One region of the Ruegeria sp. BHSA118 genome, then DNA from elsewhere that is predicted to be linked to it. Evidence: riboswitches for the same ligand, from Rfam matches in the RefSeq annotation. Region 1 holds a riboswitch; each other region holds the start of a gene.
The links. A riboswitch is a leader RNA that binds a small molecule or an ion and turns the genes downstream of it on or off. The one in region 1 is predicted to bind cobalamin.

Region 1 (7,127 bases):
GATGATAAGGATACCGATCAACAGGAACGTCCATTGCGCATCAGCGCCCAGCAACCGAAGCCCAAGCGTAAAGACGCCCACGATCAGAGCACCGAAGAGCGACCCCAGAATAGACCCGCGGCCACCGAACAGGGATATGCCCCCGATCACGACCGCCGTTATGCTTTCAATATTTGCCAACTGACCAGAGGTCGGAGACACGGACCCGATCCGACCAATCAGAGCCCAGCCCGCGAAAGCGCAGATCAGCCCGGACAGCATGTAAACCGACATCAGCGTGCGATGCACATTGACACCGGACAGCTCTGCCGCTTCGGGGTCATCCCCGACGGCATAAACATGCCTTCCCCAGGCGGTGTGACGAAGGGCGTAGGAAAGCCCGAGGATCAGCACCAGCATGAAGATCACGCCGACGGTGAATACCGCCCCGCCCACGTTGAACTTGGCCCCGAAAAGTTGCAGAATCGCGGCGTTTTCTTCGATCTCCTGCGACCGGATGGTTTCGTTTTGGGAATAGAGGAAGTTCGCCGCAAGAACGATTTGCCACATGCCAAGCGTCACGATGAACGGCGGCAGTTTGACGCGGCTGACCAGATACCCGTTCACCGCACCGATTGCTGTGCCGACGAAAAGGCCGCAAACAATCGCGACCGTTGGCGGCAGACCATACCGGAAGGTGAACTGACCCATGACAACCGACGACATCACCATGATTGCCCCGACGCTTAGATCGATACCGGCGGTCAGGATGACAAGGCTTTGCGCTGCCGCCACGATCCCGACGATCTGAACCTGTTGCAGGATCAGAGTCAGCGCAAATGGCGAGAAGAACTTGGAGCCCAGCAAAGCCCCGAAAATGACGATGGCGGCCACAAGAACGATCAGCGGCACCAAAGAGGGGTTCACATGCAGAAAGTGCTGAACCGTTCCGACAATCCCGCGGTGGTGATCGTCAAATTCGGCAATCTGTTCTGGGCTGCCTTTTGCAGCGGCTTCGAAGTCGTCTGATCGTCGTGAAGTATCGGACATAAAGGTTCCCCCAAAGCGTCAGGTTACTGACGACTTTAGCAAGTTTTCGGGCGAATGGGTGGTTTGAAAAGCGGAAGGCCGCCCTCTGCGGCCCTCCGGGCGGTCAGGTTAACCCCAGCAGAGGTCCATGCCTTCCTTGACCGAGATCGATTCGACGCCTTCGGCAGGCTTGTCCGTTACAAGCGCCACGCCGGTGTCGAAGAAATCCTTGCCAGGCGTGTTTTCAGGCTTCACGCCTTCGTCCGCCCATTTCTTGACGGCCTCAACTCCCAGCGATGCCATCAACAGCGGGTATTGCTGCGACGTCGCGCCGATAACACCGTCGGCAACGTTTTGGACACCCGGGCAGCCTCCGTCCACGGAAACGATGAGCACGTCATTTTCGCGCCCGATGGCTTTCAGCGCCTCGTAGGCGCCTGCTGCCGCAGGTTCGTTGATGGTGTGAACAACGTTGATCGTAGAATCCTTGGCCAGAAGGTTTTCCATCGCGCGGCGACCACCTTCTTCGTTGCCGGCGGTTACATCACTTCCGACAAGACGTGGGTCATCTTCATCGCCGATCACGTTCGGGTCCGCCAGATCGACACCAAAGCCTTGCAGGAACCCCTGATTGCGCAGCACATCCACTGTCGGCTGGCTGACGGCAAGATCCAGTGTCGCGATTTTGGCGTCGTTGGCCGCGTCGCCCAGTGTGGCTTTAGCCCATTGTCCAATCAGCAGCCCGGCCAGGAAATTGTCCGTGGCAAACGTCGCGTCGGCCGAGTCAATGGGTTCCAGCGGCGTGTCCAGGGCGATAACCAGAACACCTGCATCCCGCGCCTGCTTTACGGCCGGAACGATGGATGAAGTGTCCGATGCCGTCAGCAGAATGCCTTTGGCGCCGTCCAGAATGCAGGTCTCGATGGCTTGCACCTGCGTTTCATGGTCACCGTCAACTTTGCCCGCAAAGGCTTTGAGCGTCATTCCCAGCTCTTCCGCCTTCGCTGTCGCACCTTCCTTCATTTTGACAAAGAACGGGTTGGTGTCTGTCTTGGTGATCAGACAAACGGTTTCGCCTTCCGCCATTGCACTGCCAGCCATGGCAGTAACCCCGAGCGCAGCAGCACCCGCAAGTCTTGCAAGTTTCATCGATTATCCTCCCAGTTTTTCCTGTGCCGTACAGGGCACGAGGGCGATCAGGCAAAAACCCTGATCCCATAAGAAACAATCACAAGATTCGAAATTTGAGTCAATAAATAATTCACTCTTATTTATTATTGACAGGGCGGGCGGCCTTTCTCATTCTTCAGCTGGAAAGGGGTGGTCGTGCCGGAAAATTCATCTCGGAAAAATTCGATTGGCCTGCACGGGTCAGAGGTGCGCGGAACCAATCAAAGCGGGATGCGGGCCCGGAACGAACGGCTGGTGTTGTCGCTTGTCCGGCGTCATCAGGCCCTTGCTAAGTCCGAGATTGCGCGCATGACCGGACTGTCGGCACAAACCGTTTCCGTCATCATGCGGCTGCTTGAGAAGGACGGATTGCTTTTGCGCGGCGAGCCGGTCCGCGGGAAAGTCGGGCAACCTTCCGTTCCCATGCGCCTCAACCCGGGTGGTGCGTTTTTCTTTGGGCTCAAGGTTGGGCGCCGCAGTACCGAGCTGGTTTTGACTGACTTTGTCGGAAATGTGCGGCAACGCGAGCGGCGAACCTATGACTATCCAACGCCGAAAGCCACTCTGGAGTTTTCCATACAGAGTCTGGGGAAAATGATGTCATCCATGTCGTCCGAGGCCAAAGGCAGGATTGCGGGTCTTGGAATTGCCATGCCGTTCTACCTGTGGGACTGGGCCCAGACCCTTCAGGTTCCTCAGGAAGAAATGGACCCGTGGCGCGTATCAGACCTGAAGGCCGACCTGGCTCGTCGCCTCGATATGCCGGTTTTTCTGCAAAATGACGCCACGGCGGCTTGTGGGGCGGAATTGGTGTTCGGTCCGGCCGATGGGCCAAGGGATTTCTTGTACTTCTATATCGGGTTTTTCATTGGCGGCGGTGTGGTTCTCAATGGTGCGATCTTTTCGGGGCGTGGAAACTCGGGGGCAATCGGCCCCCTGCCTGTGCCGGATGGTGCGGGCGGTGTCAGACCGCTTATCGACGTGGCCAGCTTGTATGTTCTCGAGCGTGCAATCACCACAGCAGGAGTAACGTCGCATTCCATCTGGGAATCGACCCGGCGTTGGGATGTGCCAAAAGTTCAACTGGAAAACTGGTTGAAACGGACGGCAAGCGGGATTGCCCATGCGATTGTCTCATCCTGTAGCCTGATAGATTTCGAATGCGTGAAGATTGACGGCTGGATGCCGCAGGAAATCAAGGCGAGTTTGGTTGAAATGGTCGAAGACAAACTGTCCAAGCTGAACCTGACCGGTCTTGAGCGCCCCGTGGTGCTGGAAGGGACCGTGGGCCCGGAAGCACGCTCACTGGGTGCGGCAAGCCTGCCGTTGTCGGAAAGGTATCTTTCAGAAGCTTAGGCATGAAATCATCCTGCTGCCTTGGATTTTTCACGAAGTCGATTTACCCGCCCGAACTGCCGAATTCAGCTTTTTTTCGACGGCCACGGCACATTTTCGTTGACCGAAGGCTGAGTTGTCTGGCAAGCCGCTCGGCATGTCCGGTTCCGGGGCTTGCTCTGGAATCAATAGGGAATGCGGTGCGGGCTCAGGCCCAATTCCGCAACTGCACCCGCAACTGTAAGCGGCGAGCAGGGCTGAAACGCCACTGGGGTTTGCCCGGGAAGGCCAGTCCAACGCTTTGACCCGCAAGTCAGGATACCTGCCGGACATGTGCCCTCTAACGGGCACTCCTAATCGGCGACGGGATGTGCGTCGGACCAGGATGCCTGAAAGGGTAATTTGGCGTCGAATGTCCTGTGGTCAAAACGAATTTCGCGCCGGGATTGGCGCGACGGGACAAGGACGACTGTTCATGAAAACGCTGCTCAGTGCAGCCGCTGCCGTGATGGCACTTCCTGCCATGGCAAATGCGCATTTCCTTTTGGAATACACCACCGACACCATGATCGAGAAACCGGGTGACGTGCCGGTCAAGCTGATTTTCTGGCATCCGTTCGAAAACGGCCATGTCATGGATCTGGAAAAGCCGCAGGAATTCTATGTGATCCACAACGGTGAAAAGACCGATTTGCTGGATACGCTGGAACCTATCCGGTTCACCGGCGGGCAAAACGAGGGCGCGGCGTTCAAAGGCAGTGTCCCGGTCAAACGGTCGGGTGACTATGTGCTGGTGACGGTTCCTCAGCCTTACTATGAAGAATCCGAAGACATCTATATCCAACAGCTCACCAAAGCCTTCCTGAACCGCAACGAATTACCGACCGACTGGATGAATCCCGTGGGTCTGCCGACCGAGATTGTCCCGCTGAACAAGCCGACCAACATCATCGCGGGTTCAACCTTCACGGGCCGTGTGCTGGCTGATGGTCAGCCGGTTGCGGGGGCCGAGATCGAGATCGAATACATGGCCGCCGAACCCGACATGGACAGCGCGGCCGCTTCTGCACCGAAAGTGTCCCCTATGCCGGGTGGTGCGGTGGTCGCCATATCTGACGACAACGGGTATTTTTCGTTCGGCGTTCCAAAAGCCGGCTACTGGGGTTTCGCAGCACTTGGTTCCGGCCCCGCAACCGAACATGAGGGCAAAGAACTCAGCCAGGATGCGGTGATCTGGATTCGCGCCTGGGATCTGGAGTAACCCCGAATGCACATCGTCGACGGAGCCCTTTCCAACCCGGTTGTTGTTGGCGGCGCCATAGCGGCCGCGGGTGGGATCGCCATGGGTCTCAGGTCTCTGGATCTTGATCGCATCCCCACTGCCGGTGTGCTGTCAGCCAGTTTCTTCGTAGCATCGTTGATCCACGTACCCATTGGTCCGTCGTCGGTCCATTTGATCCTCAACGGCATGGCCGGGCTGCTGCTTGGTTGGGCCGCATTCCCGGCTTTGTTCGTCGGGCTTTTGTTACAGGCGGTCTTTTTCGGCTTTGGCGGGTTGACGGTGCTGGGGATCAACACCGTCAATATCGCCCTGCCCGCGGTGGTGGCCGGAATGCTGTTCGGTCGTCTGATCGCGCGCGGGACACCTTTGCATGGTGCGATTTGGGGTGGTGTCGGCGGCGCATTTGCAATTGCGGCGACAACCGGCATGGTCGCGATTTCCCTGGCGCTGTCGGGGGATGAGTTCCTGCCCGCTGCCAAGCTTGTTTTCTTCGCCCATATTCCAGTCATGGCCATCGAGGCGATTTTGACCGGGTTCGCCGTCTTGTTGGCGCGCAAGGTCAAGCCCGAGTTGTTTTTCAGAGGAGCAACCACATGAAGCATCTGGTTGTCATACTGGCTGTGTGCTGTGCGCCCGTGCCTGCCCTGGCGCACAAGGTCATAGCCGGCGTTTTCGAGTCGGGAGACGTGATCGAGGGCGAGATCGGCTTTTCCAACGGTGATATGGCAAGCGGGACCGAGGTCATTGTCACCGGCCCGGACGGGGCCGAGCTGGGTCGATCGGTCACGGATGCGGACGGTTTCTTTGTCTACACGCCGACCTCGGCCGTGGCGCACACCTTCTTTGCCGACCTTGGCGCCGGGCATGTGGCCGAAGTCACGATGTCTGCCGAAGATGTCGCGCGGGTTCTGGGTGTTGCCGTGGCAGAAACCGGAAACTCGTCTTCGGCTGCTTTGACACCGGCCAGCGGTTCGGCGGCTTCTCTCAGCGTCGAAGAACAGCAGGTTATCGCTAAAGCCGTGCGTGATGAATTGCGCCCGCTCAGGCGCGAGATTGCGGCCTATCGCGAACAGAATGACCTGCAAACCATCCTTGGCGGGCTCGGCTACATCGTTGGTCTGTTCGGTCTGGGCTTTTACATGGCGGCCCGCCGCAAGCTGGCGTCCTGATGGCACACGTTCTGGGGCACCAAGAAAAAACACTGGCCGAAGCCGGTGACGGGCCGGACGGTCTGATCAGCCAGCTGGATCCCCGGATGCGTATCGTCATGGCGGTTGCTTTTGCTGTCGTGACCGTGGCGCTGTCATCCCTCGGCGCGCTTTGCGTGGCGCTGACAGTGTCGCTTTCGCTTCTGATAGTTTCCCGTCTGCCGTGGCGAAAGACGTTGAAGCGAATGGCCATGATGGATGGGTTCATCCTGTTCATGCTGGTCCTGCTGCCCTTTTCCATGCCCGGAGCCCCGATGTTCACGCTTTGGGGATTCCCCGCAAGCTGGCAGGGTTTCTGGAAAGCGGTCGAGATTGCTTTGACCGCCAATGCCGTGATCCTGTCCCTGATGGTTTTGGTCGGCACGATGGAGCCAGTCACTCTGGGTCACGCCTTGCATCGTCTGCGGTGCCCGGAAAAGTTGGTTTACCTGCTGATGTTCACGATCCGGTATATCGAGGTGTTGCGGGAAGAATACCTGCGCTTGCGCGCGGCCATGAAGGTGCGCGGTTTTCGGCCAGCAACAAACTGGCACACATATCGCAGCTTTGGCTACCTTGTGGGCATGATGCTTGTGCGCGCGATCGAAAGATCGGAACGCATCCTGGCCGCGATGAAGTGCCGGGGGTTTTCCGGGCGTATGCCGTTGCTTCAGGAATTTGCCCTGACCCGCGCGGACATTGTGTTTGCGGCTGGTTTCAGCGGTCTCTGCCTGGGTCTGATCATTCTGGAATTCGCATGACACTGATCGCGCTAGAAGACATCTGTTTTTCCTACCCCGGCCAGCCACCCGTTCTGGACGGGGCCAGCCTGAGCCTGAATGCCGGGCAGCGCCTGTCTCTGACGGGTCCGAACGGTGCGGGAAAATCGACGCTCCTGCGCATCACGCTTGGGTTGCAGCGCCCGAGTTCTGGCACCGTCACCGTTTTTGGTCAGAAACGCGTGGAAGAGGCCGATTTCCACGAAGTGCGCCGCCGGGTGGGGCTTGTATTTCAGGATGCGGACGATCAGCTGTTCTGCCCGACCGTCGCCGAAGACATCGCCTTTGGGCCGCTCAATCTGGGCAGGACCCGTGACGAAGCACTTGGCATTGTCGACAAAGTTCTGGGCGATCTGGACCTGATAC
Region 2 (7,127 bases), on a different contig from region 1:
CGCAACGGCGGCTGGTTGATCGATACACCCGGAATGCGTGCATTGCGCCTGCTGGACGCTCAGGACGGGATCGACGACGTTTTCTCGGACCTTGCCGAGTTGAGCCGGGACTGCCGTTTTCCGGATTGCCAGCACAACTCCGAGCCCGGATGTGCCGTGCAAAAGGCAATCAGCCACGGCACGCTTGATCCGGCTCGATTGGACCGGTGGCGCAAGCTGCGGCGCGAAGATCAGCGCAACTCTGAAACCGTCGCGCAGTCCCGGGCGCGGGACAAAGCGTTCGGCAAGATGGTCCGTGGCGTCATGAAGGAAAAGAAACTTTGCAACCGGTGATGGCTGGTCGGTGCCCGGCCCGTCCTGCGCCGCGTCTGATCACGCGATCAGTCGCGGCCAAACCGCTGCATTGCGACGGGCAAATGCTCCGATATGACCAACCTCAGGCAACTCGAAATCGGCGGGGCTCAGCAGGTGGCGGTTGGCATCGGGGCCGTAAAGATCCGCAAGCCGCCAAACCGCTTCCGGCGGCACCATCTGGTCGTCCACGAAGGTGAACAAATCCACGGGCGTTCCAGAATCCTTCCACTGCGCCGCAGGTAACTCATGCCCGATTTCAAGCACATAATTCAAAGGCGCCGTACACCATTTGCGCCACTGCCAATAGACCGATGCCGGCAGATCCGAGCCAAACCCGATCGCCTTTCCGGGAAGGTAGCCAAGGGCTCGGGCTAAAAGCGGGGCATAACCATACCAGAACAACCCTGCCAAACCACGATAGGGCCACGGGTGGTCGCCCAGGGTTACCAGCCCCGAACACACACAGATCATCCGGTCAATCCGATCGATATCCGGCTGCACAGGTCCCAGCATCGCGCCGATCGAATGGCCGATGGTCCAATGCTGCGAATCGGGAAACCGTCTGCGCATTTCCGCCCGTGCCGCGGGCATGTCGATCAAGGCCCAATCCGCCATGGTCGCACGCGAATCTTTCAGACGGCCGGTCAAGGAATGCCCGTAATCGCGATAGTCATAGGTCAGGCAGGCCATACCCTGCTCGGCAGCAAGCCATCGTGCGAAATGACGGTAATAATCGCGCGGCACACCCGTTGCACTGTTCAGCACGACGACGATTTCTGGCGAAGTCTGCGGGCTGTACAACCGGGCAGACAGTGTTTTCTGCCCGGACGGAAAGCGAAACTCCTCGGTCAATACCGTTTGCTCTGTGTCCAACATGATCTCTGGCTTTGCGCTTGGTAAATCCGGTTTCCGAACCTCAACACCCTCGACACTATGCACGAACCGACATCGTATCCAGCATGACCAAGCGTCCGGTCAAAAGATCGGCTTGACTCGATGCGCGCTCAAACGCTAGCGGTTGTGTGATGGTTTCCGGCCTCCACAAGGGGTCGGGATGAAAAGGGAACACGGTGCGGTAATGTCTGGTCATGCAGGCAACAACCAATTCCGCGACTGCCCCCGCAACTGTAAGCGGTAAGCGATGCCGAAACGCCACTGGCCCTGAAGGCTGGGAAGGTCGGCAAAGCCATGACCCGCAAGTCAGGAGACCTGCCATCGGAAACGAAACCGAAACTCGGGCGGGGTGTCCGGGCAGGTCCTGACGGCATCACGCTGTCCCACCTGCCCCCAATATCCTGTCCACCAAGCGCGGAGGGCGCAGGATGATCTGGAAGACAAAAACACATGAATTCAGTGCAACAGTATGTCAGCGGACGGGTAAAACCTGCCCCGCTTTGGCGCGGCTGGCGCGCTCGATATCCGAAGCCATGGCCCAGGCGACCTCGGCCACAAGTGACGATTTCGAGATTGATGGCAGCAGTGAGCTGTCACATTGCACCGAAGGATGTCACGCAGTTTTCCGCGCGCAATCAGACAGTATTCGTGTCTTTTGCGGGACGCAGCCCGAAGCCGCAATTGAGCCGCTGAACGGCTACGCCGACCTGATCTTCGGAAACACGATCAGTGCGATGCCATCGGGCGTCGTGAAAACCCCACCTTGCGCGATGATCGAAGTTTCCACGATCCGGCCTCGAAAACCTGTTTGCCCGCCCGCGCAGATTTCAATCTGAGTCCAGACTGACCGGTGCCTGGGCACGCTGCGAGGCCCAGGCCAGTTGCGCATCCGTTTCGACGGCGCAGGGACGCACCGCCCGCAATCGTTGCAGCGCTGTGTCCGCGCGCTCACCGCATTCAACCATCAGCCGCAGGACAACCATACCTGACCTGCCACATCCCCCACGGCAGTGCACCAATACGCGGCCTCCTCCTGACAGCGCGTGTCGGGCCGCGGCGCTGACGGACGGCCACGCGTCATCAATCGCCTTTGTCGGCGCGCCGAAATCTTCGATCGGCAGGTGAACCCATCGGCTGGCGCGGCTTTGAATATCGCTGCCAAATTCCTGCGCCCCGTCCTGAAGCATTTCGACGTCCGTCGTCATCGAAACAACAAGCCCCGGCTGCCAGGCTGCGATCGTATCCAAATCGATGGAATAATCTCCGCCGCGTCCGGGCATCGAGGTCAGTGCCAGCGTTCCGCCACCGACTTGCAGGGCGTAGATAACCAACTGCGACATGAATCCTGTCCTCCCCAAAGAACTCTTTACAAAAATGAGTCATTAAATCCGCTGATGCAGTTTAGTGCGAAAGCGACTCGTTTCTAAATCAAAAATCATCGCGCCACGCTGTGGACGCGGGCAGCGGTGGCCACTACGCTGTGCCCAAGCACCGAATCCCAACGAGAAGACATGACAGACAGCTCCCGCCCCGCCTATCAGGTTCTCGCCCGCAAATATCGCCCGGAAACCTTTGCCGATCTGGTGGGTCAGGATGCCATGGTGCGCACCCTGAAAAACGCGTTCGCGGCCGACCGGATCGCGCAGGCCTTCATCATGACCGGCATTCGCGGCACCGGCAAAACCACGACCGCAAGGATCATCGCCAAGGGCATGAACTGCATCGGACCCGACGGAACCGGTGGCCCCACAACCGAACCCTGCGGTCAGTGCGAACATTGTGTGGCCATCATGGAAGGCCGCCACGTCGACGTGATGGAGATGGACGCCGCAAGCCGTACGGGCGTCAATGATATCCGCGAGATCATTGACAGTGTCCGCTATCGCGCCGCCAGCGCGCGTTACAAGATTTATATCATCGACGAGGTTCATATGCTCTCGACCAGCGCGTTCAACGCGCTGCTCAAGACGCTGGAAGAACCGCCCGCGCATGTGAAGTTCATCTTCGCAACCACGGAAATCCGCAAAGTGCCTGTCACTGTGCTGTCCCGCTGCCAGCGCTTCGACCTGCGCCGGATCGAACCCGAAGACATGATTGGCCTGCTGCGCAAGGTCGCCGAGGCGGAAAACGCCCAGATCGCCGAAGACGCGCTGGCGCTGATCACCCGAGCAGCGGAAGGATCGGCCCGGGATGCGACCTCGTTGCTGGATCAGGCGATTTCGCACGGGGCTGGCGAGACGACCGCCGATCAGGTCCGTGCAATGCTTGGACTGGCAGACCGTGGCCGGGTTCTGGACCTTATGGATATGATCCTGCGCGGCGATGCCGCCGGAGCACTTACCGAGTTGAGCGGCCAATATGCCGAAGGCGCGGACCCGCTGGCGGTGCTGCGCGATCTGGCCGAGATCACGCATTGGGTGTCCGTCGTGAAGATCACGCCTGACGCGGCGCAGGATCCGACGGTTTCTCCGGACGAACGGACCCGGGGCCAACACATGGCCGAGGCTCTGCCAATGCGGGTTCTCACCCGGATGTGGCAAATGCTGCTGAAGGCGCTCGAGGAAGTCTCGGCTGCTCCCAACGCCATGATGGCCGCTGAAATGGCCGTTATTCGCCTGACCCATGTGGCGGATTTGCCCAGCCCCGAAGAGCTGATCAAACGGTTGCAAGATACCCCGCCACCGCCGCCGAGCGGGCCCAATGGCGGCGTTTCGATATCCCGACCGGGCGCCGGTCCGGCGCCGGCTGGCGCGGCCCATCCACCTGCCTATGCGCCGTCCCCTCGTGGTTCCGGTGGCGCACCGGTTGCAGCCCTGGCGCAGGATGCCCAGACGGCCCTTGCCCGTTACCCGACCTTCGACCACGTGGTGGAACTGATCCGGACCAATCGCGACGTGAAGTTGTTGGTCGAGGTAGAAAACGGCGTGCGCCTCGTCTCCTATCAACCCGGACGAATCGAATTCACACCCGCCGCCCAGGCACCGGCGGATCTGGCGCCACGACTGGGCACTGCCTTGCAACGCTGGACAGGAAATCGGTGGGCTGTCTCGATCGTCTCGGACGGAGAAGCCCCCACAATTGCAGAAGTCAGGGACGAGGCCGAGCTGACACTGAAATCCGAGGCCGAACAACACCCTTTGGTTCAGGCTGTACTGGCGCAATTCCCAAAGGCGAGAATCACCAGGATCGAAACGCCGGAACAACGCGCCGCCAAGGTCGAGACCGAAGCGCTTCCCGAGGTGGAAGACGAGTGGGACCCGTTCGAGGAAGACTGACCCCGCCGCCCGTCACCCCCTGGTTCAAACGAAACAGATCGAAGTTTCGATCGAACACATCCTCCCTTGATGTATGGCACGGACTTGTGCGCATATCACCTCTGCCTGCATGTCTCAGATCGTTTGTTGCGACATCGGCCAGCGGAAGGTGGCCCGTGATAATTCTGGTCCGGGTGCTCCCTGGCCATTCGAACCCCGCCCCGGATTTTCTGTGCCCCATTCAATCAGTCTCGGTTGCAGTCCATACGCGCGCCAAGGGCGATCTGCGCTTGTCGGGCCTGCTGGCAAATATGGCGCCGCGGATGGGCAGCACGTTCCCGCTGACGCCTGCGCTGATCAACATGCCGGTCGGAACAGATGAGCCTCCGACCGGCGGGAGAACCCTTGTGCCATGTGGCTGCTGCCCGTATCTAGAGCGCAAACGGAGACACAGGAGAATACTATGCTGAAAGGACTAGGCGGGCTTGGCGGTTTGGGTGACATGGCCAAGATGATGAAATCCGCGCAGGACCTGCAAACCAAGATGACCGAGATGCAGGAAGAGCTGAACAACATGATGGTTGTCGGCGAATCTGGTGCAGGCCTGGTCAAGGCAACGGCGACAGCCAAGGGTGAACTCAAAGGTCTGGATATCGACCCGTCCATCTTCAACGGCGATGACAAGGAAGTGGTCGAAGACCTGATCCTGGCCGCCATCAAGGATGCGCAGACCAAGGCAACCGAACGTTCGCAGGCAGAAATGGCCAAGCTGACCGAAAGCATGGGCTTGCCCGCAGACATCAAGCTGCCGTTCTGAGCTTCATCTTTTCTAAAATACTCCCGCCGGAGGCTCCCTCCGGCGCAAGACAGGATTGGCCATGAGTTCGAACAGCGACATCGACAATCTGATCGACCTGATGGCCAAACTGCCGGGCCTCGGCCCCCGCTCGGCCCGCCGCGCGGTTCTGCACCTGATCCGAAAACGCGCCCTGCTGCTGACGCCCCTGTCTGATGCCATGCAGCAAGTCGCCGTGACCGCCCGCGAATGCCTGAACTGCGGCAATGTGGGCACCACCGACATCTGTGACATCTGCAACGATGAGGCCCGCGCAACCGGCGAGCTGTGCGTGGTCGAAGACGTGGCCGACCTCTGGGCGATGGAGCGTGCCGGAGTGTTCAAAGGCCGTTATCACGTTCTGGGCGGTACGTTGTCGGCGCTGGATGGCGTTGGCCCGGACGAGTTGCGCATTCCCCGCCTCAAGGACCGGGTTGTGGCCGAAGGGATTTCCGAAGTCATCCTGGCGCTGAACGCCACCGTCGACGGTCAGACCACCGCCCATTACATCGCGGACCAGTTGGAAGGTCAGGTGCGCCTGACCTCACTGGCGCAAGGCGTGCCAATTGGGGGCGAGTTGGATTATCTGGATGACGGAACTATCACGGCGGCGCTCAGGGCGCGTAAGGAATTGTAGCCTGACGCAGAGCGATACACCAGCTGTACGTGTATGTCTCCTGGCTGTCTTTTGTAAGCTTATCCAGGGTTAACTGCTTCAAAAAAGTTTAACTTTGCGGGAATACCCACGCCCTCCGGCTTCTCGAATACCCTGAATTTTTTCATAACTGCTTCTTGTATTGCCGCAACATCCGCATCCGTTCCGCAATACTTTTTTAGAATTCGCGCTGCGGGTCCTATGTTGGAAGCCAAGTCAGCAACTTTCTTGAGCGGTCCTTGATGTTTTAGTGTGATCGCCGAAACCTCTCCTGTCACATTTTTGAACCCTGCTTTTTTCAACACATCGACAACGTAACCGATATCCTGAAAACCCAGAGGTCCCGGTGCGTTGGGATCAGCATGATCAGGTGGGCCCAAACGTGAAACTGCCGCTTTGCATGGAGCATCGAACCAAGGGTTTATTGCCATTGGAGCCCAAGCCGCTGCAATCAAACGCCCCTGTGCCCGCATGTGCTTTCGTATATTGGCAAACGCAGCGTTCGGATCGGAAAAGAACATGACGCCAAAGCGCGAAATCACAAGATCGAATGGCGCGCTTGGGATCGCACCTTGTTGCGCGTCCATCAAAAAATACTTTGGTTTTACAGGAAGTTTTCCAGCTTTCTCTTGAGCGTGCTCCAACAGCGGCTTGGAAATATCCAACGCCGTCAGTGTTCCATTTGGGGGCAGCTTTTTCGCAAAAGCACGGCTCGTAGCGCCGGTTCCGCAACCGACATCAAGCACATCTGCATCATGGATATCACCCGCTCGCCGGATGAGTTCTTGGTCCACCGCTTCAAAAACAGCGTCCAGTTCTTCTTCGAACCTGATCCACTGAAGCCCCGGAGCTGAACTCCAGTAATCCGCCTGCGCTTTGTTGGCAGTCATAGCGTTTCTCACATTCTTGAACGCAAGCACTGTAGCATAGTTGCCGCGCAATACTGTCGTACTTTGAAACTGCTGAAGCATCTGGACTAGGTTTCAGAGAATACTGTTTGCCTGAAACCGAGTTACAGTTAGATACAGCCAACCGCATTTTTTAGTTGGGAGTGCTTAACTTGACCCGCCTTCTCGCCTTTACCTTCGCCGCCTTCACCGCAACCGCCGCCCTGTCGCAGGAACTCGTAGACAAA
Region 3 (7,127 bases), on a different contig from region 1:
GCGCCTGTGCGTTTGTGTTTACGGGCTTCATCAAATTTCAATCTCGTCGTCAAAAATGCGCGCAATCCTCTGGACGCCCCTTGGGAAAGCTGCTAAAACCCCACGCACACCACGACAAGTATTTGATTTTACTTGAAAAGGCGAGTTGGCGGAGTGGTGACGCAGCGGATTGCAAATCCGTGTACACCGGTTCGATTCCGGTACTCGCCTCCAATACCTCCAATGACTTACGGTATTTTTTCTCCTCGAGGTCCAATATCCAACCAACTATTGGATTTTTCGTGTTGCGATCTTGTTCTGTTCAATCCGACTGCGAGCATTCTGTGCATATGCCGCCAGCTTGCGTTCAGGCAACACCCCGACGCGCTTCCTTGGCATCTTCACCTCGGAACGATCAGAATTGTTGACCTGAACTATTGGTCCGGCCCGGTTAGGTGAAGACCATTCTAGTGGGCAGTTTGCGATCAGGGACGGCCAAGCCGGTCCTTTGCGCGGTTCAGGCAGCGGCAGAATGGTGCTGCAAACAAAGCTGTCGGATTGTCTGTTGTTCGTGGCTGGAATTGACCTGCCTTTACCTGTGCTGCTTCGACTTGGTTGGAACGGCATCGCGCCCGCACGAAACGTGCTGGCTTCCTCATGCAATTTGGCCAATCCTTCTTTCTGACGTGTTCGTCAAACGGGGTTCTCGAAAGCATTGCTCACACCGCAACCATTGAGCAACATTATGTCTCAACACCTCCAAAAAACGAAACTTCATGACAAGTCGGAAAGGATGAACTAGGAATCTAACAAAGAAAAAGTTCTGGACGTATTGTGGAACACGTTGCCTTTACCTTCGAGATGGGGGTCGTTTGCACCCTTCTGGCTTTCACCGTTTTCTTGTTCGTTTCCGAGATCATAAGGATCGACCTTTCCGCCATATTGGTTCTGGTTCTCATAGGTTTGCTCAGCTACGCGCCCGGGCTGGGAAATCTGGCGGATGTTACTCTTCTGTTCGACGGCTTCGCATCCAATGCCGTTATCTCGATCATTGCAGTCATGATCGTCGGGGCGGGTCTGGACAAGACGGGGATCATGAACAAGGTAGCTGCCGTCATCCTCAAATACGGCGGCAAATCCGAAGGCAGGGTTGTACCAATCATTTCCGGCACCGTTGGCGTCATATCCTCGTTCATGCAAAATGTCGGCGCCGCTGCTCTGTTCCTGCCGGTTGTCAGCCGAATTTCTTCGCGGTCAGGTATACCGCTGTCGCGCTTGCTGATGCCGATGGGATTTTGCGCCATTTTGGGCGGCACAATGACGATGGTGGGGTCGTCTCCTCTTATCCTGCTGAACGATCTGATCCTGACGGCAAATGACAGTCTGCCGGCCTCTCAGAAAATGGAGCCCTTCGGCCTGTTCTCGGTCACGCCGATCGGTGCGGTTCTGATTCTGACCGGAATTGGTTACTTTCTGCTGTTAGGACGCTGGGTTTTGCCCGAGGCTGAAGGGCCCGACAATACGGGTACCGGACAAGGGACACAGGAATACCTGCAAAGGGTCTACGGCCTCAAAGCCGACGTGTTCGAAGTCGTGGTGCCCGAGGACAGCCCATTGGTCGGCGAGATTCTGGCCGACATCAACCACGAAAACCACCTGTACATCATTTCCACCTTCTATCGCGGTAAAACCTCGATGGTTCAGGTTTTGACAGCGGAAATTGCGGCTCCGTGCCGGCTGGCCATCGTAGGCCGCCGCTGGGAGGTCGAGAAATTCGCCGAGAAATACGGGCTGACCGTTCTTCCGGAATTGGACATTTTCGTCGAAGAGTTCGCCCCAACCAATGCAGGCGTGGCCGAGGTGGTCGTCACGCCCGACAGCAAGCTGATCGGCAAATGCCCCCGCGAGCTTTTGTTTCGCAAGACCTACGGGATGTCGCTGCTTGCCATTCACCGCGGCGAAGAGACGCTGAGCCATGTCGAGACCGAGGATCACGAATCCACTCAGATCGGGCTCGAAAAGTTTCAGGCGGGCGACATGCTTGTGGCACATACCAGGTGGGACAACCTGATGCGGATCAAACGAGATCCGGATTTCGTCGTTGTGACAACGGACTTTCCCCAGGACGAGCTGAGGCCGCAAAAAGTCGGCTGGGCCCTGGCATTCTTCGCCATTTCGCTGTCTTTGATCCTGTTCACGGATGTCCGGCTTTCACTCTGTCTTCTTACCGGCGCGGTGGGCATGATGCTGACCCGTGTGCTCAGCGTGGACGAGGCGTACCGCGCGGTCGGGTGGAACACCGTATTCCTGCTCGCTTGCCTCATACCTTTGGGACAAGCCGTGCAGAACACAGGCACGGCCGCGTGGATCGCGCAGCAGATCATGATAATTCTGGACGGTTGGCCGCTCTGGTCGCTGCAAACCGGCATCGCCATTCTGGCGACGGCCTTTTCTTTGGTCATGTCCAATGTGGGGGCGACGGTTCTGCTGGTGCCGCTGGCGGTATCGATTGCGGTGGCGGCGGGTGGAAACCCGGCCGTCTTTGCCCTGACGGTCGCGATATCGACCTCGAACAGCTTCATCATCCCAACCCATCAGGTAAACGCGTTGATCATGGGTCCGGCCGGATACAAGGTGATGGATTTCGTCCGCTCCGGCGGAATAATGACGGCGCTGTTTCTGGTCGTCTCGCTGCTCATGATCAACGTCATCTATTAGCGCACGAGGATCCGAGGTGTTCGGCGGTCTTTTCCCATCATCGGGACAGGTTCAGTCGAGGCACCCGTTCATCACAATGAACGACCCTTGCTGAGTCATCGCTGGTCGCTGGGCTCATCTCAGGCTGGACCCCGGCACAACATGCCGCCCATCGACGCCCACAGGTCGCTTTCCATGCCTCTGCATCATTGTTGCGCGCGACTCGCTTGACAAGCAGGCCAGCGGTGCCGCATGTCCCTTTCGTTGGTGTCGGTGACAGCCGATGAAAAGGGAATGCGTCAACGGTCTTGCCGCCAAACGCAGCCGCCCCCGCGACCGTGAACGGAGAGGATGCCCAATGCCACTGGCCCGAAAGCCGGGAAGGCGGGACATCCGACAGAGGCCCGCCTCTGGCATCCGCAAGCCGGGAGACCTGCCAACAACCGAAGTTGAAACCGGGCGGGGTGTTCCGGTGTCGGGTCCATGACCATCCGTGGCCCGCATGAAACCCCGTCCCCCGCGAAGAGGATTTGGGGGGATGAGAGACATGACCGAGACCGCACCAGTCGAGTTGCTGGTCTGTACCACCTGCCGTCGCGGCCTGCCTGTCGAAGATGACGCGCAACGCCCGGGCGCTTTGTTGCACAAGGCTCTGGAACAGGCGGACCTGCCCGACGGTGTCACCCTGAAAGCCGTTGAATGCCTGTCAAACTGTGATCAAGGCTGTTCAATCGTGTTGCGCGGACCGGGCCGCTGGACCTTCGTCTATGAAAACCTGAACGAAACAGATCATGTCGACGTCATCGTCGACGGCGCGACCAAGTATCTGGCCACTGAAGATGGCTTGGTGAAATGGCGCGAACGCCCTGAACATTTTCGCAAGAACTGTGCCTCGCGCATTCCCCCGATTGGAGCCTGACATGTCGAACCTCGAAAAACTCCCCGTCACAGTGATCACCGGCTTTCTGGGCTCGGGCAAGACCACTTTGGTGCGTCACCTGATGCAGAACCCACAGGGCAAGCGCCTTGCTGTCGTGGTCAACGAGTTCGGCGATGTGGGCGTCGATGGCGACATCCTGAAATCCTGTGCCATTCCTGATTGCCCGGCGGAAAACATCATGGAACTGGCCAATGGCTGCATCTGCTGCACCGTGGCAGATGATTTCATTCCCACCATCGAGGCCCTGATGGCGCTGGAGCCGCGCCCGGATCATATCCTGATCGAAACCAGCGGTCTGGCCCTGCCGAAACCGCTGCTCAAGGCGTTCGACTGGCCCGACATCCGCTCGAAGATCACCGTGGACGGCGTGATCGCCTTGGCCGATGCCGAGGCGGTGGCCGCCGGTCGCTTCGCGCCCAATGTCGAAGCGGTGGATGCCCAGCGCATGGCCGATGACTCGATCGATCACGAAACGCCCCTGTCCGAAGTGTTCGAGGATCAGATATCCTGCGCCGACATCATCCTGCTGACCAAGCCCGACCTGGCAGGCCCCGAAGGCGTGGCCAAGGCGCGCGCGATCATCGCCGCCGAGGCGCCACGCCCCCTGCCCGTCGTCGAAGTGGCCGAAGGTGCCGTGGACGTGCGCGTCGTATTGGGTTTGGAGGCCGCCGCCGAGGATGACATGGACGCCCGGCCCTCGCATCACGACGGCCATCACGATCACGAGCATGACGATTTCGAAAGCATCATCGTCGAGCTGCCCGAGCAGACCGATCCGGCCCAACTGGTCGCAAATATCGAACGTCTGGCCAATGAACTGAACATCCTGCGCGTCAAAGGCTATGCCGCCGTTCAGGGCAAGCCCATGCGCCTGCTGGTTCAGGCGGTGGGCGCGCGCGTGCGTCACCAGTATGACCGCCCGTGGGAACCCGGCGAGGATCGCCGCTCGCGCCTGGTGGTGATCGCCGAGCATGACGATATCAAAGAGGCGGAAATCCGCGAAATCCTCGTGGGTGTGCGTGAGGCTGCCGAGTAAGCCATGCACGTCGTCTTTCGCGAAAGCCACGGGCTCGAGGAAACTGAGACCCCGACCGATCTGGGCCAGAGCCCGGCGGATCTGGTGGTGCTGTCCTTCTCGGACAGCGACCTTGGCGCTTTCGCGGCGGGCTGGCATCGTGGTGGCGGACCGGATGGGCGAACGCCAACCCTGCGGCTGGCGAATTTGACGGCGCTGAAACACCCGCTGTCGGTCGATACCTATGTCGAACAGACGCTTCAAGGCGCCAAGGGCATTCTGATCCGGCTGATCGGCGGGGTGCCCTACTGGCCTTATGGGTTGCAGCAGGTTCTGGCGCTGGCACAAGCCAGGGGCATCGCGCTGGCGGTTCTGCCCGCCGACGGGCGCGAGGATACGCGGCTGGATGACTATTCCACCCTGCCGGTCTCGACCCTGCGGCGGTTAGCGCATCTGTGCGATACCGGCGGCGAGGTCGCGGCACAGGCGGCGCTGGCGCAGATGGCTTTGGCGGCGGGGCTTTATGCCGGTCCGGTGATGGGCGCCAAGACCTTGCCCGAATGTGGCGCGTGGTGTCCGGATCGCGGCGTAATCCCGGTGGAAACCGCGTTCGAAGGCAAGGCCAAACGAATCCTCGTCACCTTCTACCGCGCTTACCTGACCTCGGCAGACACCGCCCCGATCGCCGCCCTGATCCGCAGCCTGCGCGCCCGTGGATTCCAGGCGGTGGGTCTGTTTGCCCCGTCTCTCAAGGCACCTGTGGCCGCCGACTGGTTGCGGGAACAGGTTGTTGCACTGAACCCGTCGGCCATTGTCAACGCCACCTCGTTTTCGGGAAAAGGCGCGTCAGGAACGTCGCCTCTGGACGCCGCAAACGTCCCGGTGTTTCAGGTCGCTCTCGCCACCTCGCGCCGCAATGCCTGGGCCGAGGCGGAACGCGGTTTGTCCCCGGCCGATCTTGCCATGCATGTGGTACTGCCCGAGGTGGATGGACGGATCTCGGCAGGTATCGCGTCTTTCAAGGAACCCGGCAAACGCGATCCGCATCTGGAATACGCGCGCTTTGCACATCGGCCCGAACCGGACCGGATCGAAGCGATCATCGATCGTGTATCGGGATGGCTGGCACTGACCGACAAACCCAAGGCAGATCAGATTCCTGTGTTGGTCCTGTCCACCTATCCCGGCAAAGACTGGCAGATGGCCCATGCGGTTGGCCTCGACGCGCTGGGCTCGGCCGAGGCGATACTGTCCGATCTTGGCGAAGAAGGCTATGACATCGCGGCTGGCGAGCCGATTGCCAACACTCTTCTGGACGCACGGATATCGTGGTCGCTCGGGGATTATCTGAATGCGCTTGCGGAATTGCCCGAGACCCTGAGCGCTGATCTGCACACCGTATGGGGCGCGGCCGAAGACGATCCGGCCTGTGCCGATGGGGCCTTCCATTTCACCGCCCTGCGACGCGGCAAGGCGCTGGTCGCGTTGCAACCCGAACGCGGCACGCCCGAGCTGCGGGAGGACGTCTATCATGACCTCTCGCGCACCCCGCGCCACGGTTATGTCGCCTTCTATTTGTGGTTGCGCAAAGGGTTGGGTGCGGATGCGCTGATCCATATCGGCGCGCATGGAACGCTGGAATGGTTGCCCGGAAAATCGGTCGCCTTGTCAGCCGATTGCTGGCCCGAGGCGCTGATCGGCGATCTGCCGGTGATCTACCCGTTTATCGTGAACGACCCGGGCGAGGCTGCGCAAGCCAAGCGCCGGATCGGAGCCGTCACGCTGGGCCACATCCCACCGCCGTTGAAGGACAGCGGCACGCCGGATCGGATGGTTCGGCTTGAATCGCTGCTGGATGAGTTTTCCAACGCCGACGGGCTTGACCCCAAACGCCGCGACCGCTTGCAGGAAGATATCCGTGATGAGGCGCAGGCCATCGGTTTGGAAAGCGATCTTGGCCTCGATCAGGCTACTTGCACCGCCGAGGCCATCACCCGCATCGACCGCTTTGTCTGCGACATCAAGGAAAGCCAGTTTGGCGACGGGCTGCACATCTATGGACGTGTCCCGGATGTGACCGGCAGTTTCGACCCAGCCCCATCCGCCCATGCCGAACGCAAGGCCCTGAGCAATGCGCTGGCCGGCAAGCGGATCGAGGCTGGCCCGTCCGGTTCGCCATATCGTGGTCGGTCAGATGTTCTTCCCACCGGGCGGAACCTTTACACCACCGATCCGCGGTCGGTTCCGACCCGTGCGGCCTATGCTCAGGGTGTGAAACTGGCCGAGGAACTCGTGCGGCGCCATCTTCAGGAAGAAGGCGATTACCCGAAGGGGCTGATCGTCGATCTGTGGGGGTCAGCCACCATGCGCACGGCGGGCGAGGAATTCGCCATGGCGCTGCACCTGCTGGGCGTCAAACCCGTGTGGGACAAAGGGTCCGAGAGGGTTTCCGGCATCGAGGTTCTGCCGATCACTGACCTGAGCCGCCCGCGCCTG
Region 4 (7,127 bases), on a different contig from region 1:
TCCGCCGGGTTTCATGCCATAGTACCAACCGGCAAAAAACAGATCGGGCTCGACGGCCACAAGGTTTTCAATCGTCGGGTATTTGGGGGCAAGCTCTGGGATGTCGCCGCGCTGAGCATCAAAGTCAGGGCTGGTTTTATACCAGCCCGTAATCCCGGTAAGACCCACGATCTTGTCCTGAAGGCCGAGCGCAAAGGCCATATCCGCCATGTTCATATCATGCACGACCAGACGTTCCGGTGCCGAGTCAAAAACCAGCGGTTCGCCGCAATTGTCCACGGTGACGGCTTCCGCTGCCGCGCCACCTGTCAAGCCAGCGAAAACAACCACCGGCCAGAGTTTCTGCATCATATGTAAGCTCCTGTTATTATGACAGTTTCCGTTTTCGGATGTCCAGTGCGGGGATCATGCGGCCTTCGTGCTGAAAGCACAGATAATCCACGCCGAATGTCTCACGTACCCGGTCTGGGGTCAGAACTTCGCCAACAGGCCCGAACCCCGTCAGACGCGTGGCTTTCATCAACGCCACATGGGTGGCGAATTCCGGGATCATGACCAAATCATGGACGATCATGACGACCGTTACCCCCAGATCAGCGACCAGAGACAGCATGTGCCCCTTGGCATCGGGGTCCAGATGGTTGGTTGGCTCGTCCAGAAACAGCAAGGACGGGTTCTGGGCCAGCGCGCGCGCGATATGTGCGCGCTGACGTTCTCCGCCGGACAGTTGACCCATCGTTTTGTTGGCAAAATGCGACAGTTCGGTCGTCGTCAGCACCCGTTCAAGATCAGCTTTGTGCTGAGCCACCGAACGTTCGCCCTGAATCGGGATTTGCCCCAGAGCAACGTAGTCTTGCAGGCGCATCCGCCCGTCGGGCATTTCCTGCTGCCCGACCACAGCAATGGAGCGGGCGCGTTGGCGAGCGGACAGGGTCCGAAGGCTTTGTCCTTCTATCCAAACATCGCCCAACGCAATCCGTTCAATCCCGCACAGCAGTTTCAGCAGAGTGGTCTTGCCGGCGCCGTTCGGCCCGGCGATTGCCAGAATTGATCCTTCTTCCAGACGAAAGGACACGTCCTGCAACAGGATGTCGCCATTGAGCGCGTAATATTCCAAATTCTCTGCAATCAGAAAACTCATGATGACCCCCCGGATGGCAACGCGGGAATTCGCGATAAGGTCTTTGCGAAAAGGGCAGGGGGGCGGTCCGAGGCGCTGGTCCAGTCATCGTCACTGTCGCCGAACTGGATCGCGAATTCGACCAGGGCAGACAGGTCGCGGGATGTCGTGATATCGCCAAACAGGTATTGCGCTTTGCCCGGGGCCTGAAATCCGACGGTCATGGCCCGTTCACAACCTGCCATGCAGGCCACCATTCGGGTTTCAAAACCATCAGGCAACCGGGCATCCAGCGCGTCTTGCGCGGCTTCGGCAGACATCGTCCCCTGACATGTTGAACAGATCAGAACGTAGTGATCAGAATAGCAGGTCATTGCCGTCTCCGTCGTTTGCCAGATGCAGACAGAGGGCACATACCCGGATATTACGCAAACGCGCCATCAAGCCTCCTTCCGAGACGCCCCGCCTCAGGTTGGTTCATAGTGCGATGGCAGGTCTCCTGACTTGCGGGTCGTTGCTTGGCCGACCTTCCCAACCCTTACGGGTCAGTGGTGAAGTGGCGTCGCTCACCGCTTACAGTTGCGGGGGCAGTCACGGACTTGGCACATTCCAGCGCCGCACCGTGTTCCCATTTTCATCCCTTACGGAACCATCCTGCTCAGCTAGTCCGGCTATGCCAGGCTTGTCAAGCGGCAGGCGAAAGGATGGCGGACGGAATTGCAACGGTTGAGCCAGCGACCCTGCTGCGCCAGCCCGGACCGAACGGTGTCAATAGTCTGATACAAGAAGAAAATCCGGCTCGGTATCTTCCTCGACCTTTGAAAACCGTGGGATTGGCCTTTCAAACACATTGTCCGTACGGTCGTCATTCACGGTCGATACCTCGCCAATAAGGCAATCGCCGTGCTCGGCCCAGAAAGCGTGCCAGATGCCGGGCATCAGAGTTACGCTTTGCCCCGGCTTAAGCCGCAAGTGCTCTCCGGGTTGCAAGGTTACAGGGCAGGCATCGCTTGGGATGGTCACCGGGTTGTCGCGGTCGACGCCACCGTTTGGATCCGACGCATGGATTTCCAGAACGAGATCGCCGCCGCCCCGGTTGATGATGTCTTCTGCCTTGATGATATGCCGGTGCATCGGAGAAAGCTGATTTTCTTTCGAGATCAACAGTTTTTCCGCATAGAGCATCCCGCGCCCGGATTTCAGATCCTTCGCCTCACCATTGCGCAGAGTGAACAGAAACAGTCCAAGTTCATCGAAACGGCCCTGGGCGTAATCGGTAATGTCCCATCCCAGCCCGCGGCTGCGGATCGTTTCGGCCAGTGGGCTGCGCATTTTCTCGGGCGACCAATCCGCAAAGGGTGGCAACACGGTACCGAAGGACTGAATGAACGCCTGTGCCCGGGTCTTGATACGGTTGATTTCGGATCGTTTCATCATGCCATCCCGCAGATCAAAGTTCGTACGCCCAGGGGGGTTCCGCCCCAGCTCGGGAAACGGTCACAGCCGCCACTTCAGCGCCCAGTTCCATGGCTGCTTGCAGGCTTTCAACCGTCAATCCGCGCAGACCTGACTTGGTCAGATGCCCTGCGCGGCTGAGCTCGGTCAGGACACCGGCGTTGAACGTGTCACCTGCGCCGATCGTATCGACCACTTCAACGGGCTTCACAGGAACCGAGACTTCGGAACCATCCGCCAGGTAACCGTGCGCCCCGTCGCTGCCACGCGTGACGATGACAATGGAAGGACCCGCCTGCAACAGCACGGACGCTTTCGCGGCTTCGGATTCAGCACCCGGAATGATCCAGTCCAGGTCCTCGTCTGAAACCTTGACGATATCCGCACGCGAGATCATGCGGTTCAAACGCGTTCGAAACCGGGTTTGATCCTTGATGAAATCCGGGCGGATATTCGGGTCCAGCATCACCGCCCGGTCGGAACCGTGGCGGTCCAGAAGGGCGGCATATGCATCTGCGCAAGGTTCACACGCAAGGCTGATTCCGCCGAGATACAGGGCCGAGACAGCAGGAAGCTGATCGGGCATGTCTTCGGGCAGCAACATCCGGCCCGCGGTGTTTTCATCAACAAAGCTGTAAGTCGCGTGCCCATCCGAAAGCTGCACAAAGGCAAGCGTGGTGGGACGGTCCGAGATGATCACATGTGTTGTGTCCACATGGCTCGCTTTCAGCGCATCGATCAGTTGCTGTCCGAACATGTCCGATGACAAACCTGTCAGCATCCCTACTGGAACATCCAGACGTCCCATCGCGACGGCTGTGTTCAGAACTGCACCACCAGTATGTGGCACAAAACCTAATGCGCCCGACGCGGTCGGTTCCGAGATCATATCTATCAGCGCTTCACCACAGCACAGGATCATATCTTGGTCCTTTTAGGTAAGAGATTTCGGTTAGTCTTGTTGCTGTCTCAGCGCGTTCTTGCAAAAGTTGTTTGCGCCGATGATCCCGAACTCTGCCTGTTCAGACACGTAAAGGTTCAGGGAACGGCGCAAGTCGCTGAAGCGGCCGCCGCCGTTGAACGCATCCTTGAAACTGTCACTGAATAGCCAGCGGTTTTTCTCGGCAACGCCGCCGACGAGGAAAACGCCTCCCTCCGGCATCAAGGTGACCGCCAGATCACCCATCAAGGCACCCAGATGGGTGGTAAAAATCTGCGCCGCTTTTTCGGCAATGAGATCGGTGCCGTTGCGGGCATCGTTCAGAATGTCCTTTGCAAAGCGCGCCTGAGTCTGCGCCTGACCGGCTGCCAATTCAACCGCCTGATACAGGATCGGCAGGCCGGTTCCGCTCAGGAACATTTCTGCTTCCAGCGCCAGGCTGTCCCCAAAGAAACAGCCCGGTGCGATCCGGCGCGCCGCTTCAAAGATATCAACTTCGTCGCGATGGCGCGGATACAGACCCACGTGCCCGCCTTCGCCGGAAACTGTGTGATACCTGCCTTCGGAATAAAGCAAGGCACCAACGCCCAGCCCGGTTCCGGGCCCTACAACCAACCGTGTGCCTGCGGGCGGCGTTGCCTGACCCTGCAAGACCGCAACATCCGACCGGGTCACCTCGGCCACCGACCACGCCGCAGCGGTGAAATCATTTATGACAAAGGTGCGCTCTGCTCCTGTTGCTTTCGCCAACTCTGTTTCCGAAAGATCCAGGTTCGCGTTGGTCAGCTGAATCGTTCCGTCCCTGACAGGTCCGGCTCCGGCTGCTACGACGGCCTGTGGGTTGGTTCCGATCTCGTCCCTGAGGTTATGGAGCGCCTCCAGCAGGTCTTCCAATGTCCCTGTCGGGTGTTTTCGAAGATCTGCCAATTCTCCGTTCGTGACGACACCCAGACGTGTGTTCGTACCGCCAATATCCGCGACCAGGTTCCAATGCCCGTGCACGGCACCGAATGGTTGCGCTAACGGCTGAGAGACGCTCTGACCCCCGGACAGGGCGGATTTCAGCGCCATGAAAGACGCTTTGGGCGTTCTTGCAAGTGTTTCGAAATCCACGTCCACCAGTCCAAACCTCTTTTCGTACCCGAAGGCCCATTCATAATTGTCCAGCAGCGACCAGACAAAATAGCCATTCACCGGAACACCTTGTGCCAAAGAATCCAGCACGGCCGCAAGGTGCCTGTCTAGATAATCGATACGATCATCGTCCTGCACGCGCTCCTCACTCGCCATACCGTTTTCGGTGATATAGATTGGCAGCGCGCCCGTATAGTCTTTCCTTGTTCTGACAAGAAAGCGGGTGAGGGCAGAGGGCTCGATTTCCCATCCCATCTGCGTTTTGGGTAATGGCCCGGGAACCTCTTGCAGGCAGGGCCACGCGGTGTCCGCCGGGGCAATCAATTTTCGGGTGTAGTAGTTCAACCCGCACCAATCGACCTGTGTGCCGATGGTTTCAAAGTCGTTCTGCCAGCCCTTGGGCAAGTGCGGCTCCAACCCCTCCAGGGCTGTTTGGGGATATTCCTTGTTGAAAACCCCGCCCAGGAAGAACCGGTTGTAGATCGCATCATAGCGATCTGCCGCAAGCCGGGCTTCCGCGCTGTCATCCGCTGGCTCGGACCATTCGAGGTTGAACACGGCACCCAGATTGCCCATGCCCAGACTGCGCATGGCCTGAATGGCTCGCCCGTGGGCCAGCAAAACGTGATGCATCGCCCGGGCCGCAGCGCGGATATCGCGCAGACCGGGCGCATGGTGGCCTTCAAAATGGCTCAGCCAACTGACACACCAGGGTTCGTTGATCGGCGCGGCACTGAACATCCGGTCGCCGATCCGACCCATGATGACCTGCGTATAATCCACGAACCAATCCGCGATATCGCGATTGCACCATCCCCCCTGATCCGCAAGCGCTGACGGCAGTTCCCAATGATAAAGCGTCACACAGGGGCGGATACCGCGTTCCAGCAGAGCGTCCGCCAATCGGTCATAATAATCCAGCCCTGCCTGATTGACCTGACCACGCCCTTCCGGCAGTACACGTGCCCAGCTGGTCGAAAAACGATAACAGTCGAACCCGGCTTCGCGCACCAGGTCGAAATCCTGCTCGAACCGGTTCAGGTGATCACAGGCGACGTCGCCGTTTTCCCCGCGCACCACGTTGCCCGGCGACGCCGCAAAGGTATCCCAATGAGTCCGCCCCGCCCCGCCCTGTGCGTGGCCTTCAATCTGGTACGCAGAGGTGGCAACACCAAAGAGAAAATCTTTGGGAAAATCAGCGCGTGCATGTTTCATGGTTGCACCCTGTTGGGCGCAGGGCCGGTTGACCTGCCCACGACCAACTCGGCCTCCAGCAGCCTCGTTTTGACGGGATCATTCGGGGATTTGATGCGCTGGATCAACATGTCAGCCGCCATTTCACCCGCCTGACGGACGGATGAGCGCGTTGCCGTGAAAATCGGAACATCCTGCCCGTTCTTCAAATAGGACAGGTCGTCGTCATGGGCGATCACTGACACATCCGTACCCATCTCAAGCCCGTTTTCGGATAGCGCACGCCGTACACCGATGGCAGAGATCATTGATGAACACAAAATAGCGGTCGGCGGGGTCTCCAGGCGCAACATGTTTTGCGTTTCGTGATGGCCGTAAACCTCTGTCATTTCAGCGCTGCGCATCAGATCGGCATCGGGCGCAAGCCCGGCCTGCCCAAGCGCCTCGAGATACCCGTCGCGGCGGCGTTGGGCAAAATCCATATCTTCCAGACCATTGATCAGAGCGATACGGCGATGGCCAAGGTCAATCAGAAAGCGCGTGGCGCGCATGAACGAACTTTTGTTGTTCACGTCGATCCAGTCATACTGAGCGTCGACGCCGGTCGAGCGTCCGTGCACGATGAATGGGACGCCCATGCGGGTCAGAACTTCGATCCGTGGTTCGTTCACTTTGGGGCCTTGCAGCACGACTCCGTCCACCGCGCCGCGCTGAAAGAGACTCCGATACGCCTCTTCAATCGAAGTGTCGTCGGCGTTGGTGAACATCATGTCGTAGCCATGTTCAGCGTATTTCTTTGCGGCACCGGCGACGAAATCCCCGAAGATCGGGTTGACCATTTCGTGTCGGGACGAGCTGGGAATGACATGGCCGATCACCATCGATCGTCCGGTCGCAAGTCCTTTGGCGCGACTGTTCGGCCGGTACCCGTGTTTGCGCGCCGCGGCCTGAACGCGTGCACGTGTGTCCTCGCTCACTTCGGGGTACCCGTTCAGCGCCCGGCTGACCGTAGTTTGCGAAAGGCCCAGAACTTCCGAGAGCTGCTTCAGGTTCATTTTGCGATTCAAAGCGCCTTCAATTTAGTGGCTCTTTTTTGTTTTGTGGGCAAATGCGGTCTCCGTCAACTTGTTTTGCGTTGAAAGCAGAAAATATAATTAATTTTGGCACTGGGAAGCAAAATATTGACAGGGCGCCCATTTTAGCGGATAACACACGGTATCCAAAGCGCTTTGAAAGTGAGTCTTTGAATACATGAAAGCTTGGGAGGAGGATTTAATGAAACAC

Region 2: linked by a shared signal. The riboswitch ahead of AC2FNN_RS20200 (hypothetical protein) and the one ahead of AC2FNN_RS12380 (DUF4198 domain-containing protein) in region 1 are both predicted to bind cobalamin.
Region 3: linked by a shared signal. The riboswitch ahead of AC2FNN_RS04325 (DUF1636 family protein) and the one ahead of AC2FNN_RS12380 (DUF4198 domain-containing protein) in region 1 are both predicted to bind cobalamin.
Region 4: linked by a shared signal. The riboswitch ahead of AC2FNN_RS12215 (DUF1636 family protein) and the one ahead of AC2FNN_RS12380 (DUF4198 domain-containing protein) in region 1 are both predicted to bind cobalamin.

The regions. Positions count from the first base shown of each region.
Region 1 covers NZ_JBXWSM010000036.1:17,765-24,891, forward strand. The annotation lists gene AC2FNN_RS12365 (ABC transporter permease) at 1-1,029, opposite strand, end outside; gene AC2FNN_RS12370 (sugar ABC transporter substrate-binding protein) at 1,138-2,157, opposite strand; gene AC2FNN_RS12375 (ROK family transcriptional regulator) at 2,410-3,534, shown strand; cobalamin riboswitch at 3,659-3,857, shown strand; gene AC2FNN_RS12380 (DUF4198 domain-containing protein) at 3,989-4,774, shown strand; gene cbiM (cobalt transporter CbiM) at 4,781-5,392, shown strand; gene AC2FNN_RS12390 (NikL family nickel/cobalt ECF transporter subunit) at 5,389-5,964, shown strand; gene cbiQ (cobalt ECF transporter T component CbiQ) at 5,964-6,743, shown strand; gene AC2FNN_RS12400 (energy-coupling factor ABC transporter ATP-binding protein) at 6,740-7,127, shown strand, end outside.
Region 2 covers NZ_JBXWSM010000101.1:4,312-11,438, reverse strand. The annotation lists partial or broken gene AC2FNN_RS20210 (ribosome small subunit-dependent GTPase A) at 1-333, shown strand; gene AC2FNN_RS20205 (alpha/beta hydrolase family protein) at 373-1,230, opposite strand; cobalamin riboswitch at 1,364-1,585, shown strand; gene AC2FNN_RS20200 (hypothetical protein) at 1,677-2,084, shown strand; gene AC2FNN_RS20195 (protein-tyrosine phosphatase family protein) at 2,076-2,588, opposite strand; gene AC2FNN_RS20190 (DNA polymerase III subunit gamma/tau) at 2,760-4,523, shown strand; gene AC2FNN_RS20185 (YbaB/EbfC family nucleoid-associated protein) at 4,966-5,319, shown strand; gene recR (recombination mediator RecR) at 5,381-5,974, shown strand; gene AC2FNN_RS20175 (class I SAM-dependent methyltransferase) at 6,034-6,882, opposite strand; gene AC2FNN_RS20170 (hypothetical protein) at 7,053-7,127, shown strand, end outside.
Region 3 covers NZ_JBXWSM010000008.1:26,082-33,208, reverse strand. The annotation lists tRNA gene AC2FNN_RS04335 (tRNA-Cys) at 140-213, shown strand; gene AC2FNN_RS04330 (SLC13 family permease) at 841-2,697, shown strand; cobalamin riboswitch at 2,925-3,131, shown strand; gene AC2FNN_RS04325 (DUF1636 family protein) at 3,224-3,595, shown strand; gene cobW (cobalamin biosynthesis protein CobW) at 3,597-4,652, shown strand; gene cobN (cobaltochelatase subunit CobN) at 4,656-7,127, shown strand, end outside.
Region 4 covers NZ_JBXWSM010000035.1:33,980-41,106, forward strand. The annotation lists gene AC2FNN_RS12205 (ABC transporter substrate-binding protein) at 1-351, opposite strand, end outside; gene AC2FNN_RS12210 (ABC transporter ATP-binding protein) at 368-1,141, opposite strand; gene AC2FNN_RS12215 (DUF1636 family protein) at 1,138-1,494, opposite strand; cobalamin riboswitch at 1,593-1,789, opposite strand; gene AC2FNN_RS12220 (D-lyxose/D-mannose family sugar isomerase) at 1,889-2,554, opposite strand; gene AC2FNN_RS12225 (carbohydrate kinase family protein) at 2,571-3,497, opposite strand; gene AC2FNN_RS12230 (glucokinase) at 3,528-4,586, opposite strand; partial or broken gene AC2FNN_RS12235 (GH1 family beta-glucosidase) at 4,560-5,864, opposite strand; gene AC2FNN_RS12240 (LacI family DNA-binding transcriptional regulator) at 5,861-6,898, opposite strand; gene AC2FNN_RS12245 (ABC transporter substrate-binding protein) at 7,119-7,127, shown strand, end outside.